One region of the Azoarcus sp. DN11 genome, then DNA from elsewhere that is predicted to be linked to it. Evidence: predicted binding sites of a transcription regulator. Region 1 holds the regulator's gene; each other region holds the start of a gene.

Region 1 (3,205 bases):
GACGATGATGGCCGGGGGACGCGCGCCGATGATCTCGGTGAGGTGGTGGGCAACCTTGTCGCTCGAGTGGCGGCCGGCCCACGCGAGTTCGGCGGCACCCAGGATCTGGATGCGCGTCGGGTGGATCAGGTTGAGGTGGCCGACGAGGTCGGCCGGCCAGATGCGTTCTTCGTTGACCGAAATGACGCGGTCGAGCCGGCCGCTGACGTGGGTCAGCTCCAGCTGTTCCCGGTGCAGGTCATACAGCCGCGCGACGCTGGTCTGCCGCATGCGGGCCCCAGGAGGCGAACAGCGAGTGGATGGTCGCGGCGTCGGGTGCGCTCTGCAGCTGATCGCGGAAGTCGCGGTCGCTGAACATCTGCGCGAGCTCCGACAGCAGCTGCAGGTGGGTCTCGTTGGCCTGTTCGGGCACCAGCAGCACGAACAGCATGGTGACGGGGCGACCGTCGGGCGCGTCGAACTGCACCGGTGCCGACAGGCGCAGGAAGGCGCCGGCGGCGTCCTTCAGGCCCTTGATGCGGCCGTGGGGAATCGCGATGCCCTGGCCCAGTCCGGTCGAGCCGAGGCGCTCGCGCGAGAACAGGCTGTCGAAGACGACGCTGCGGGCGACGCCCTGATTGTTTTCGAACAGGAGTCCGGCTTGTTCGAAGACGCGTTTCTTGCTGCTCGCGTCCAGGTCGATGACCACGTTCGAGGGGGGCAGGAGTTCGGCGATGAGGCTCATGCGGATCACCACCTGCGCGACAGGGCCCTTGCCGCTGCCGGGATGGTGCGGGAGGAGGCTCGGGGTGTGCGGCAGGCGCGGGTTGAAAACGCGCGAATTATAAACACACCCCGGACCCCCGGTGCGAGTTAAACGATCACAGTTCGGTCGGCTGCTGATGCTTCAGCGTGTCGTGGCCGTGATCGTAGTTCTTGTCCTTGTACTTGAGGACCTGGCGGTCGAGCTTGTCGACCATGCTGTCGATCGCGGCATACATGTCCGCGTCGTCGCTCTCGACGTAGATGTCCTTGCCGCGCACATGCAGGGTCACTTCGGCCTTCTGCCGCAGTTTATCCACCGACAGGATCACGCTGACGCTGGTCACGTTGTCGAAGTGGCGGATGACGCGGTCAAGCTTGGTGTTCACGTACTCGCGGATCGCGGGAGTGACTTCGACGTGATGTCCGGTGATGGTGAGATTCATGATGTTTCCTCGTATTGTCAGATCGTCTTGCGCAGGCTGACCGGCGGAATATTCAGGGACTCGCGATACTTGGCAATCGTCCGCCGCGCTACCACGATACCCTGTTGACCGAGCAATTCGGCAATTTTCGCGTCGGACAGGGGCTTTTTCCTGTCTTCGGCCTCCACCAGCTGGCGAATCAGTGCGCGAATCGCCGTGGAGGAAGCCGCCCCACCGGTGTCGGTGGCAACGTGACTGCCGAAAAAGTACTTCAACTCGAATACGCCACGCGGTGTGGCCATGAACTTCTGCGTTGTGACTCGCGAGACCGTCGATTCGTGCAGCTCGAGCTGGTCCGCGATCTCCCTCAACGTCAAAGGTCGCATTGCCACATCGCCATAATCGAAGAACTGTCGCTGCTGGTCAACGATGGCCTGCGAAACCCGCAGGATCGTGTCGAAACGCTGCTGCACGTTCTTGATCAGCCAGCGCGCCTCCTGCAGCTGGCTGGTAAGCGCGCCACCCGATCCGCGGTTCTGCTGCAGGATGCTGGCATAGAGCGAATTGATGCGCAGCTTGGGCATCGCCTCGGGGTTGAGCGACACCGTCCAGCGGCCGCGCAGCTTGCGCACGATGACATCCGGCAGGATGTAGCGCGTCTCCTGCACCGAGTGCTGCGAGCCCGGGTGCGGGTCGAGGCCGCAGATCAGCGCGTGCGCGGCGCGCAGCGCGTCGTCGTCGCAGCCGGTGGCGCGCTTGATGCGCACGAAATTGCGCTCGGCGAGCAGGTCGAGGTATTCGTCGACGATCCTGAGCGCGAGGTCGCGCGTCGCCCCCGGGAGCATCGCGCGCAGCTGCAGGCTCAGGCATTCCTGCGGATTGCGCGCGCCGATGCCGGCCGGGTCGAGGTGCTGCACGTGGCGCAGCGCGATCGTGAGGTCGTCGAGGTCGTACTCGAGTTCCGGCGGCAGCAGCGGCAGCAGTTCCTCGAGCGACTGGTTGAGGTAGCCGTCCTCGTCGAGCGCCTCGATGAGGAAGCGCACGAGGGCGCGGTCGCGATCGGAGAGCGGCGACAGGCTCACCTGCTGGTCGAGGTGGTCGCGCAGGCTGGTGCCGGCGGCCTGCAGCTCCTGGAAGTCGGTATCGTCGTCGTCGCGGTTCGACGAACCGCTGCTCGCGCTCGACCACTCGCCGGCCTCGTCGAAGTTGGCCGGTTCGCTCTCGCCCTGGGGCTCCTCGCTGGCGGCAGGGGTTTCTGACTGGCTGCCGGAATCGGTGGTGCCGCTCGGGGCCTGCGCTGCGCCGGGCGAAAAGTCGCTGCCGTCGCCGTCCTCGCGTTCGAGCATGGGGTTTTCGAGGAGAAAGCGTTCCAGCTCCTGGTTCAGCTCCAGCGTGGACAGCTGCAGCAGCTTGATCGACTGCTGCAGCTGCGGCGTCAGCGTGAGGTGCTGGGAGATCTTGAGCTGGAGGGACGGTTTCATGGCGCTGCTTCGGTGGCTCAGAGACGGAAATGCTCGCCGAGATAGACGCGGCGAACCTGTTCGTTGGCGACGATGTCGTCCGGGCGCCCGCTCGCGAGCACGCGCCCTTCGCTGATGATGTAGGCGCGGTTGCAGATGCCGAGCGTCTCGCGCACGTTGTGGTCGGTGATCAGCACGCCGATGCCGCGGTCGCGCAGGAAGCGGATGATCTTCTGGATGTCGAGCACGGCGATCGGGTCGACGCCCGCGAAAGGCTCGTCGAGCAGGATCAGGCGCGGGTCGGTCGCGAGCGCGCGGGCGATCTCGCAGCGGCGGCGCTCGCCGCCGGACAGCGAGACGGCGGTGTTGTCGCGCAGGTGGGCGATGCCGAGCTCATCGAGCAGCTCTTCGAGGCGCTCGTCGATGCGGTCGCGGCCGAGGCCCTGCAGCTCCAGCACGGCGCGGATGTTCTCGGCGACGGTGAGCTTGCGGAAGACGCTCATTTCCTGCGGCAGGTACGAGAGGCCGAGGCGCGCGCGCGAATGCACGGGCAGGTGCGTGAGCTCGGCGTCGTCCAGG
Region 2 (3,205 bases), 1.5 Mb from region 1:
GGCGGCCTGCCGGCGCAGCGAAGCCGTGTACGCGGCGCTCGCGGATGGCGCGGGCACGTATGCGATGCCTGTCGATCGCGTCCATCGCTCGCACGTCAATCCCTGCTTCCGCCTCGCCGACGAGGCGCAGACCGCGCTGTTCCTGCAGGCGGCCGAAGCGGGCGGGCTGCATGACTTGCGCGGACACCCGGACGTCGGCGGCGTGCGCGTGAGCCTTTACAACGGTGTCGCCGACGCCGCCGTCGACGCGCTCGTCGCCTTCCTGCGTGCCTTCGCGCGCCGGCGCAGCGGCCTGCGGGCGGCGTGATGGCGATGGGCGCACCGCCGCTGACGCCGCGCGCGCTGCGCACCCGCTGGGCAGTGGCGCGGCTTGAGCGCATCGCGCGACGCACGGACGGCGGGGGCGACGCGGCGGGCCCGTTCGGTCCGGTCAGCGCGATGGGGCTGAGCTTTGCCTCTCCGGTCGGCCTGGCTGCGGGGTTCGACCGGCGCGGGCGGCTGCTTGAAGGAGCGCACCGTCTCGGCCTCGGTGCCGTGGAGATCGGCACGCTCGCGCGGGCGGACGGTTATCCGGTGCTCCCGCGGCGGGCTGTGGGCGGCGTGCGGTGCGGCGTCAGCATCGGCAAGCCGCGCCACGTCGGCTGGGACAACGTGGACCACGCCTGTCTGCGGGTGCTGCGCGCCGCCCACGCCGGCGCGGATTACGTGACGCTCAATCCCGGCCGCGATTGTCCGTCGCCGGCGCGCTTCGCGGATCTGGCGGGCGCGGCGGTGCAGTTGCGCAACCGGCTCGCGCGGCATCGTCGGCAGCCGCTGCCGCTGGTGGCCAAGCTGCCGTCGTGCTGGCTTGATGGCGATGCCGCCTCCATGATCGCGGTCGCCGACATGTTCGTTGCGGCGGGCGTCGATGGCCTGCTCGTGTCGACCGAAGGCCACGCCGCGCGGCGCAAGGCCGGCGCGATGCTGCGCGTGCTGTCGGCGGCCCTCGATCCGCGGGTCTGCCTGATCAGCGTCGGCGGTATCGATTCGCTCGACGAAGCCGCGGCGCGGTTTGCGGCGGGCGCGACGCTGGTGCAGGTTCATCGCGCGCTGCTGGCTCACGATCCCCGGCTGCTCCGGGCCTTGCGGCGCCACGCACCCGGCCGCTGAGCGGCGCGCAAGTGGTGCGGCGGGGATGGTTTGTGCACTGCAATAGTGCGGCTGCCATGCTGCGGCCATCTTGTCCGGTTCGTCCGGAATTCCTCCCAATCCCCGCCAATAAAGGGTTTTCGCCACGTTGCGAAGCCTTGGCACACGACCTGCTAAAGATCGCTTGAGTCGGATCAACGGCGGTTCGACAGCAGATTGACCGGTCCCGGTGCGGGGCTGTGCAAACTACGGACAACGGCGTCCATCCCCGCAGGCATCCTACTGCGGGCGGTGTGCGCCGTTTTTGTTTTTCTGGCCTGCAGGGAGATGAAGATGGGTGCGTTCGATGACAACGGCGTCACGCGGCGGGAATTCATGCGGCGGACGATGGCGCTTTCGGGGGCGGCGATGATGGGGTCTGCGGGGCTGGGCGTGAGCGGCGGTGTGTGGGCGGCGGGGTCGGACGCGCCGGAGAAGAAGGAGATCCGCGTCGGCTTCATTCCGCTGACGGACTGCTCGTCGGTCGTGATGGCGGCGGTGCGGAAGTTCGACGAGAAGTACGGCATCAAGATCATCCCGAGCAAAGAGGCAAGCTGGGCGTCGGTGCGCGACAAGCTGGTGTCGGGCGAGCTCGACGCGGCGCACGTGCTGTACGGGCTGGTGTATGGCGTGCATCTCGGGATCGGCGGGCCGAAGAAGGACATGGCGGTGCTGATGAGCCTGAACCACAACGGCCAGGCGATCACGCTCGCGAGCAAGCTCAGGGAGCAGGGCGTCACCGACGGCGCGGGGCTGAGGAAGCTCATCACCGCGAAGCCGGGCGAATACACCTTCGCGCAGACCTTCCCGACCGGCACCCACGCGATGTGGCTGTACTACTGGCTCGCCGCGCACGACATCAACCCGATGAAGGACGTGAAGGTCATCACCGTGCCGCCGCCGCAGATGGTCGCCAACATGCGCGTCGGCAACATGGACGGCTTCTGCGTCGGCGAGCCGTGGAACAACCGCGCGATCATGGATAGGATCGGCTTCACCGCGGTGACGACACAGGACATCTGGACCGACCACCCGGAGAAGGTGCTCGGCACCACCGCCGACTGGGTCGCGAAGCATCCCAACGCCGCCCGCGCGCTGACTGCGGCGATCCTGGAAGCCGGACGCTGGATCGATGCGTCGCTGCCCAACCGGCGCACGACGGCCGAGACCGTCGCGCAGAAGTCCTACGTCAATACCGACATGGACGTGATCCTCGAGCGCATGCTCGGGCGCTATTCCAACGGGCTGGGCAGGAGCTGGGACGACCCGAACTACATGAAGTTCTACAACGACGGCGCGGTGAACTTCCCCTATCTCACCGACGGCATGTGGTTCCTGACGCAGCACCGGCGCTGGGGGCTGCTCGACAAGGACGTCGATTACCTCGCGGTCGCAAAGCAGGTGAATCGCATCGACATCTACAAGCAGGCCGCGGCCGCGGCAGGCGTGTCGCTGCCGAAGAGCGACATGCGCAGTGCGAAGCTGATCGACGGTACGGTGTGGGACGGCAGGGATCCGGCGAAGTACGCCGGGTCGTTCAAGGTCAGGGCGTAAGGGGAGCGGGCGATGACTGCGACAGCGACGCTCGACGGAGCGATGGGGGACGGCGGGGCAGCGACCGATGCGAGAGTCGTGGACCTGAAGCCGCTGCGGTCCGCGGCGGACAGGGGAGAGGCCATGACGGCGGTGGCGGAGGAGGAAGCCAGGGCGGTCGAGCCGGTCGTCCGGCGCAAGGGCAGGGCCGCGGCCTGGCTGCGTACGATCGCCAGCGCGGTGCTGCCGCCGGTGGCCGGCCTCGCGCTACTGGTCGGTTTCTGGTACCTCGCGACGCTCAAGGGCGGCGGCATCCCGGGGCCGGTGCAGACCTGGGATGCGGCGGTGGCGATCTTCTCGGATCCCTTCTACCGCGCCGGGCCGAACGACCAGGGCATCGGCTGGAACGTGCTGTCGTCGCTGCAACGCGTCGCGATCGGCTTCGGCATTGCGGCACTGGTCGGCATTCCGGTGGGCTTCATGCTGGGGCGCTTTGCGGTGCTGG
Region 3 (3,205 bases), 1.9 Mb from region 1:
CGCCGGAGGGGCCGACGAGGGCGACGCTTTCGCCGGGCGCGATCGCGAGGTCGACGTCGTCCACGGCGTGCACCTCCGGGCGCGCCGGGTAGGCGAATGAGACGTGCTCGAAGCGGATCGCCGCCTGCGTTGAGGCCTGCGGCGTCCGCGGCAGCGGGGTATCGACGATCGCCGAGCGGGCGTGGAGCAGTTCCAGCAGACGCTCCGCGGCGCCGGCGGCACGCATCACGTCGCCCCATACCTCCGCCAGCGTCCCCACGCCGCCCGCCACGAGTGCTGCGTAGAGGACGAAGGAGGCGAGCTGGCCGCTGGTGAGCGTGCCGGCACGCACCTGCTGCGCGCCCACCCACAGCACGAAGATGATCGTCCCCATCACCGCGGTGATGATGAGCGTCGTGAGCGCCGCGCGCACGCGGGTGCGGCGGATGGCGGTGACGAAGCTGTTCTCGCTGCGGTCGGCGAAGCGCCGCGCCTCGTAGGGCTCCTGCGTGTAGGCCTGGACGGTGGGCATGGCGTTGAGGATCTCGCCGGCCAGCGCCGACGCGTCGGCGATGCGGTCCTGCGATTCGCGCGACAGCTTCCGCACCTTGCGGCCGATGGCGAGGATGGGCAGGGCCAGCAGCGCCATCATGCCCAGGTTGAGGGAAAAGAGCCGCGGGCTGGTGACCGCCAGCATGACCATCCCGCCGATGAACTGGAACAGGCTGCGCAGGCCCATCGAGACCGAACTGCCGACCACGGTCTGGATCAGCGTCGCGTCGCCGGTCAGGCGCGACAGGACCTCCCCGGTCTGCAGGGTCTCGAAGAACGCCGGCGACTGGCCGAGCACGCGGGCGTACACGGCACTGCGCAGATCGGCCGTGACGCGCTCGCCGATCCACGACACCGTGTAATAGCGCGCCGACACCGCCAGCGCCCAGAAAGCCGCGAGGCCGAAGAGCGCCAGGAAATGGCCGTCGAGGCTCAAGCCGCCCAGCAGCCCCGCGCGCGCCGGCGCCCCCGTGCCGAAGCCGGCATCGACCATGTCGCGAAAGGCCAGCGGCACGACGAGGATCGTCGCCGAGCCCACGCACAGCAGCGCGAAAGCGAGGGCGATGCGAGCCCGGTAGGGCCGCAGGAAGGGCCACAGCCCGCGCAGGGCGGACAGGCGGGGCGGCGTGGCGGGCGGGGGCGGGGCGCTGCGGGGCATACGCCATTATGAATCGTCGGTTCGGAAAACCGAACGTCGTGAGCGGTGTTTGTTCGGTTTTCCGAACGGTGGTGCACAACGCCACGAGTGCCACCCCGGATACATCCGGGGCTTGTTGCATTGCGCGATGCAGCAAAAAAGCTGGCACGCCGCCTGCAATGGTTTGTGTCCATCGGGATCTTTTATCCCGTCATACCAAAGGAGACATGATGCTGCTGCGCAAGCCCCTGAACGCCACCCTTGCCGCCCTGATCGCCGCCGGTGCCGTCGCCCTCGCGCCCGCCGCCGCGCAGGCCAACACGCTGCAGAAGATCAAGGAGACCGGCTCGATCACGCTGGGTCACCGCGAGTCCTCGATCCCGTTCTCGTACTACGACCAGAACCAGCAGGTGGTCGGCTATTCGCAGGAGATGATGCTGAAGGTCGTCGACGCGATCAAAACCGAGCTGAAGATGCCCAACCTGAAGGTGAAGCTGATGCCGGTCACGTCGCAGAACCGCATCCCGCTGGTGCAGAACGGCACCGTCGCGATCGAGTGCGGCTCGACGACGAACAACGCCGAGCGCGCCAAGCAGGTCGCCTTCTCGAACACGATCTTCGTCGTCGGCACGCGCCTGATGACCAAGAAGGATTCGGGCGTGACGGATTTCGATCAGCTCGCGGGCAAGAACGTCGTGACGACCGCCGGCACCACCTCGGAGCGCCTGCTGCGCAAGATGAACGAGGACAAGAAGCTCGGCATGAACATCATCAGCGCCAAGGACCACGGCGAGTCCTTCCTGACGCTGGAAACCGGGCGTGCGGTGGCGTTCATGATGGACGACGCGCTGCTCTACGGCGAACTGGCGAAGGCCAAGCGTCCGGCCGACTGGGTCGTCACCGGCACGCCGCAGTCGTATGAAGCGTACGGCTGCATGATGGCCAGGGACGATGCCGAGTTCAAGAAGGTGGTGGATGCGGCGATCGCGAAGACGATGACTTCGGGCGAGGCCGAGGCGATCTACAGCAAGTGGTTCCTCGCGGCGATCCCGCCGAAGAGCATCAACCTGAACTTCCCGATGTCCGACGCGATGAAGAAGCTGATCAAGACGCCGAACGACCGCCCGTTCGAATAAACCGCTGCTACAACGAAAATGCCCCCGCAGGGGGCGCAAGAACACGGAGACAATCATGCAAGTGCGTAACCCCAAGGGCTGGTTCGCCAGCCGTCTGCTGGTGCTGATCGCAGCACTGGCACTGAGCAGCAGCGCGTTCGCCGATGCCAAGAGCAAAGTCGTCATCCTCGCCACCGGCGGCACGATCGCCGGTGCGGGGGCCACCGCTGCCAACAGCGCGACCTACCAGGCCGCGAAGGTGCCGGTCGACAAGCTCATCGCCGGCGTGCCGGAACTCGCCGCCGTCGCCGACGTGCGCGGCGAGCAGGTGTTCCAGATCGCCTCGGAGAGCTTCACGAACGCGGAGCTGATGACGCTGGGCAAGCGCGTTTCCGCACTCGCGAAGCAGGACGACGTGGATGGCATCGTGATCACGCACGGCACTGACACGCTCGAAGAGACGGCCTTCTTCCTGAACCTCGTCGTGCATACGAACAAGCCGATCGTGGTCGTGGGTGCGATGCGTCCGGGCACGGCGCTGTCGGCCGACGGCATGCTCAACCTGTATGACGCGGTCGCGGTCGCGGCGGCGAAGGAGTCGCAGGGGAAGGGCGTGTTGGTGACGATGAACGACGAGATCCAGAGCGGGCGCGACGTCACGAAGGCGATCAACATCCGCACCGAGGCCTTCAAGAGCCCGTGGGGTGCGCTGGGGATGGTCGTTGAAGGCAAGAGCTACTGGTTCCGTGCGCCGGTGAAGCGTCACACGACGAACTCCGAGTTCGACATCGACAAGATCGAGAAGCTCGCCCCCGTCGAGATTGCCTACGGCTACGGCAACATGAGCGACATGGCCTATCGTGCGTTCGGCAAGGACGTGAAGGCGATCATCCACGCCGGTACCGGCAACGGCTCGGTCGCG
Region 4 (3,205 bases), 1.3 Mb from region 1:
CGCGCAGGACGTTGAATCGATCGAAACTGATGGTGGCGGTCTGCATCGTCTTTCGGTAAATCGGTCGGAAGGATGTCAATCAAACCGGCTGTCCGCCGGCGTGTCAAATAGGTGCGTCGGTCAGCCCTGCTGCCACGGCAGACCGGCATGGCGCCAGCCGCCGATGCGGTTGCGCTGGTGGTGCGCGTCGCGGTCGCCCTCGAAGCCTTCCAGCACGTTGTAGCAGTTCCGGTAACCGGCCTCCGTCGCAGCGCGCGCGGCCTTGTCCGAGCGCGCCCCCGAACGGCACATGAACATCACGAGCGCCTCGGGATCGACCTCGCGCCGGAACTGGGTGAGGAAATGCGGGTTCGGCTGGTTGCCGGGATAGCCCATCCATTCGATCTCGACGGCGCCGGGGACGCGGCCGACCCAGTCCCACTCGGCGCGGGTGCGTACATCGACGAACTTCGCGCCGGGCGCGAGCTGCCAGACCTCGTAGGCTTCGGCCGGTGTCAGCGCCCCCGCATAGGGCAGCCCCATCTCCTGCGCACGCTGCTGCGCGAGGCGGAGCAGGTCGGTCAATTTTCCCATTGCAGCCATCCGGATAGAATCGTTCGATCGAACACCGAGTATACCGCTCACGCCATGGACCACCCAACAGCACGCAACACGCGCAGCACAGGACGGGATGCCGCGCGCGCGCGCGGCATCCAGCGCACCGCGCTGACCGCCATCGTCACGAACACGCTGCTGTCGGCCGGCCAGATCGCCGTCGGCCTGTTCGCCAACGCCTTCAGCCTCGTCGCCGACTCGGCGCACACGCTCTCGGACCTATTCACCGACTTCCTCGTCCTGGTCGCCGGGCGACGCGGCGCCGAGCCGGCCGACCGCGACCACCCCTACGGCCACGGCCGCATCGAGACCGCGGTGTCGATGCTGCTGGGCGCGGTGCTCGCGGTCGTCGGCGTGGGCTTCCTGTGGAGCTCCGGCCTGCGCCTGCAGCACATGGCCGCCGCGCCGCCGCTGCATCCGGCGGCGCTGGGCATGGCGCTGGTGACGCTCGTGGCGAAGGAAATCCTGTTCCGCTACACGCTCGCCGCAAGCCGGCGCCTGAAGGCCCCCGTCCTCGAAGCCAACGCCTGGCACGCCCGCTCGGACGCCGCCTCCTCGCTCGTCGTCGCCATCGGCATCGGCGGCAGCCTCGCCGGCCACCGCTTCCTCGAACCGCTCGCGGCCGCCGTCGTCGGCTTCCTGATCGTGCACATGGGCGTGCGCCTCGTCTGGCGCGCCGTGCGCGAGCTCATCGATACCGGCCTGTCGGAGCAGGACGTCGCGCGCATCCGCGACACCATCCGCACCACCCCGGGCGTGATCGGCCTGCATGACCTGCGCACGCGGCGCATGGCCGACCGCGTGCTGTGCGACGCCCACATCCAGGTCGATCCCCGCATCACCGTGTCCGAGGGACACCGGATCTCCGACACCGTGTACTTCCGCGTCCGCGCCGCCCACCCCGAGGTGCGCGAAGTGCTGGTGCACGTCGATTCCGAAGACGACGCGATCCTCGCCCCGAGCGCCGGCCCTGCCCCTCTGCCCGGTCGCACCGAAATCGTGCGTACGCTGGAAGACCTGTTCGGCGACGCCCTCGCGGCGCCGCCGCGCGTGCTCATCCACTACCTCGGCGACCGCATCGAGGCCGAAGTGATCCTGAGCACGGACGATCTGGCCGAAACCAGCCGCGAAGAATTGCGCCTGCGCATCGAGACCCTGCTCGCCGAACACCCCCACTACCGCGCCATCACCATCCTGAGCCGAATTGCACCATAACAGTGCCTTCAGGACGGAATCGCGCACCATTCCGGTGCCTTTCGGCACGCATTCATCGTGGGCCGCGGATGGGCGATGCCGAAGGCCCGTCTTCCGCCCTGCCAACCCCCTTCGCGATCAATGCGTTCGCGTGCGGCCGCGCTACGTTCAGCCGCCCTTGTGGCACAATGCCCGGCACAGTCCGATACACGTATGGCACAGATACTGCTTGCTTTCGCCTCAACGGAAGTTTGCCGTTATTAACCAACCGCTTTTGCCTCTTCTCACCAGGAGTGAATATGAACGCTCAAGACGTCATGAAGATGATTCAGGAAAACGAGGTCCGCTTCGTTGACCTGCGTTTTACTGATACCCGTGGCAAAGAGCACCACGTCGGCCTGCCGGTCTCGGCCTTCGAGGAAGACCACTTCGAGCACGGCCACCCCTTCGACGGCTCCTCGCTGGCCGGCTGGAAAGGCATCCAGGCCTCCGACATGATCCTGCTGCCGGAAGCCCGCACCGCCTACATCGACCCGTTCTTCGACGAAACCACCCTGGTGCTGACCTGCGACGTCATCGAACCGTCGGACGGCAAGGGCTACGACCGCGACCCGCGCTCGATCGCCAAGCGCGCCGAGGCCTACCTGAAGAGCACCGGCCTGGGCGACACCGCGTTCTTCGGCCCGGAACCCGAATTCTTCATCTTCGACTCCGTCGAGTGGAACGTCGACATGTCGGGCGTGTATAGCAAGATCATCTCGGAAGAAGCCGCGTGGTCGACCGCCGACAAGTTCGAAGGCGGCAACACCGGCCACCGTCCGCGCGTCAAGGGCGGCTACTTCCCGGTTCCCCCGGTCGACAGCCTCAACGACGTGCGCGCCGCGATGGTGCTCGCGCTCGAAGCGGCCGGCGTGCCGGTCGAAGTGCATCACCACGAAGTCGCGAACGCCGGCCAGTGCGAGATCGGCACCAAGTTCAGCACCCTGACCCAGCGCGCCGACTGGACCCAGATCCTCAAGTACATCGTGCATAACGTCGCGCACCAGTACGGCAAGACCGCCACCTTCATGCCGAAGCCGATCGTCGGCGACAACGGCTCGGGCATGCACGTGCACCAGTCGATCTGGAAGGACGGCCAGAACCTCTTCGCAGGCAACGGCTATGCCGGCCTGTCGGAGATCGCGCTGTACTACATCGGCGGCATCATCAAGCACGCCCGCGCACTGAACGCGATCACCAACCCGGGCACCAACTCGTACAAGCGCCTCGTGCCGCACTACGAAGCCCCGACCAAGCTCGCCTACTCGGCGCGCAACCGCTCGGCCTCGATCCGCATCCCCTACACCGCCAACCCGAAGGGCCGCCGCATCGAATCGCGCTTCCCGGATCCCCTGGCCAACCCGTACCTGTGCTTCTC

Evidence for each region. The regulator sigma-54, encoded in region 1, starts transcription at its own class of promoters, with help from an activator protein. The targets are predictions, from matches to a motif close to TGGCACGCTTNCTGCTNA.
Region 2: CDA09_RS04540 (CmpA/NrtA family ABC transporter substrate-binding protein) is a predicted target of sigma-54. The motif match lies at 1,288-1,305, and genes of this name have one in related genera.
Region 3: CDA09_RS06580 (glutamate/aspartate ABC transporter substrate-binding protein) is a predicted target of sigma-54. The motif match lies at 1,332-1,349, and genes of this name have one in related genera.
Region 4: glnA (type I glutamate--ammonia ligase) is a predicted target of sigma-54. The motif match lies at 2,003-2,020, and genes of this name have one in related genera.

The regions. Positions count from the first base shown of each region.
Region 1 is NZ_CP021731.1:4,494,200-4,497,404, reverse strand. It holds gene hprK (HPr(Ser) kinase/phosphatase) at 1-270, opposite strand, end outside; gene ptsN (PTS IIA-like nitrogen regulatory protein PtsN) at 239-724, opposite strand; gene hpf (ribosome hibernation-promoting factor, HPF/YfiA family) at 861-1,187, opposite strand; gene CDA09_RS20870 (RNA polymerase factor sigma-54) at 1,205-2,647, opposite strand; gene lptB (LPS export ABC transporter ATP-binding protein) at 2,665-3,205, opposite strand, start outside.
Region 2 is NZ_CP021731.1:998,320-1,001,524, forward strand. It holds gene serC (3-phosphoserine/phosphohydroxythreonine transaminase) at 1-307, shown strand, start outside; gene CDA09_RS04535 (dihydroorotate dehydrogenase) at 307-1,149, shown strand; gene CDA09_RS04540 (CmpA/NrtA family ABC transporter substrate-binding protein) at 1,537-2,721, shown strand; gene ntrB (nitrate ABC transporter permease) at 2,734-3,205, shown strand, end outside.
Region 3 is NZ_CP021731.1:1,437,498-1,440,702, forward strand. It holds gene CDA09_RS06575 (ABC transporter transmembrane domain-containing protein) at 1-1,189, opposite strand, end outside; gene CDA09_RS06580 (glutamate/aspartate ABC transporter substrate-binding protein) at 1,396-2,304, shown strand; gene CDA09_RS06585 (type II asparaginase) at 2,360-3,205, shown strand, end outside.
Region 4 is NZ_CP021731.1:886,110-889,314, reverse strand. It holds gene nadA (quinolinate synthase NadA) at 1-46, opposite strand, end outside; gene CDA09_RS03955 (rhodanese-like domain-containing protein) at 121-573, opposite strand; gene CDA09_RS03950 (cation diffusion facilitator family transporter) at 628-1,809, shown strand; gene glnA (type I glutamate--ammonia ligase) at 2,088-3,205, shown strand, end outside.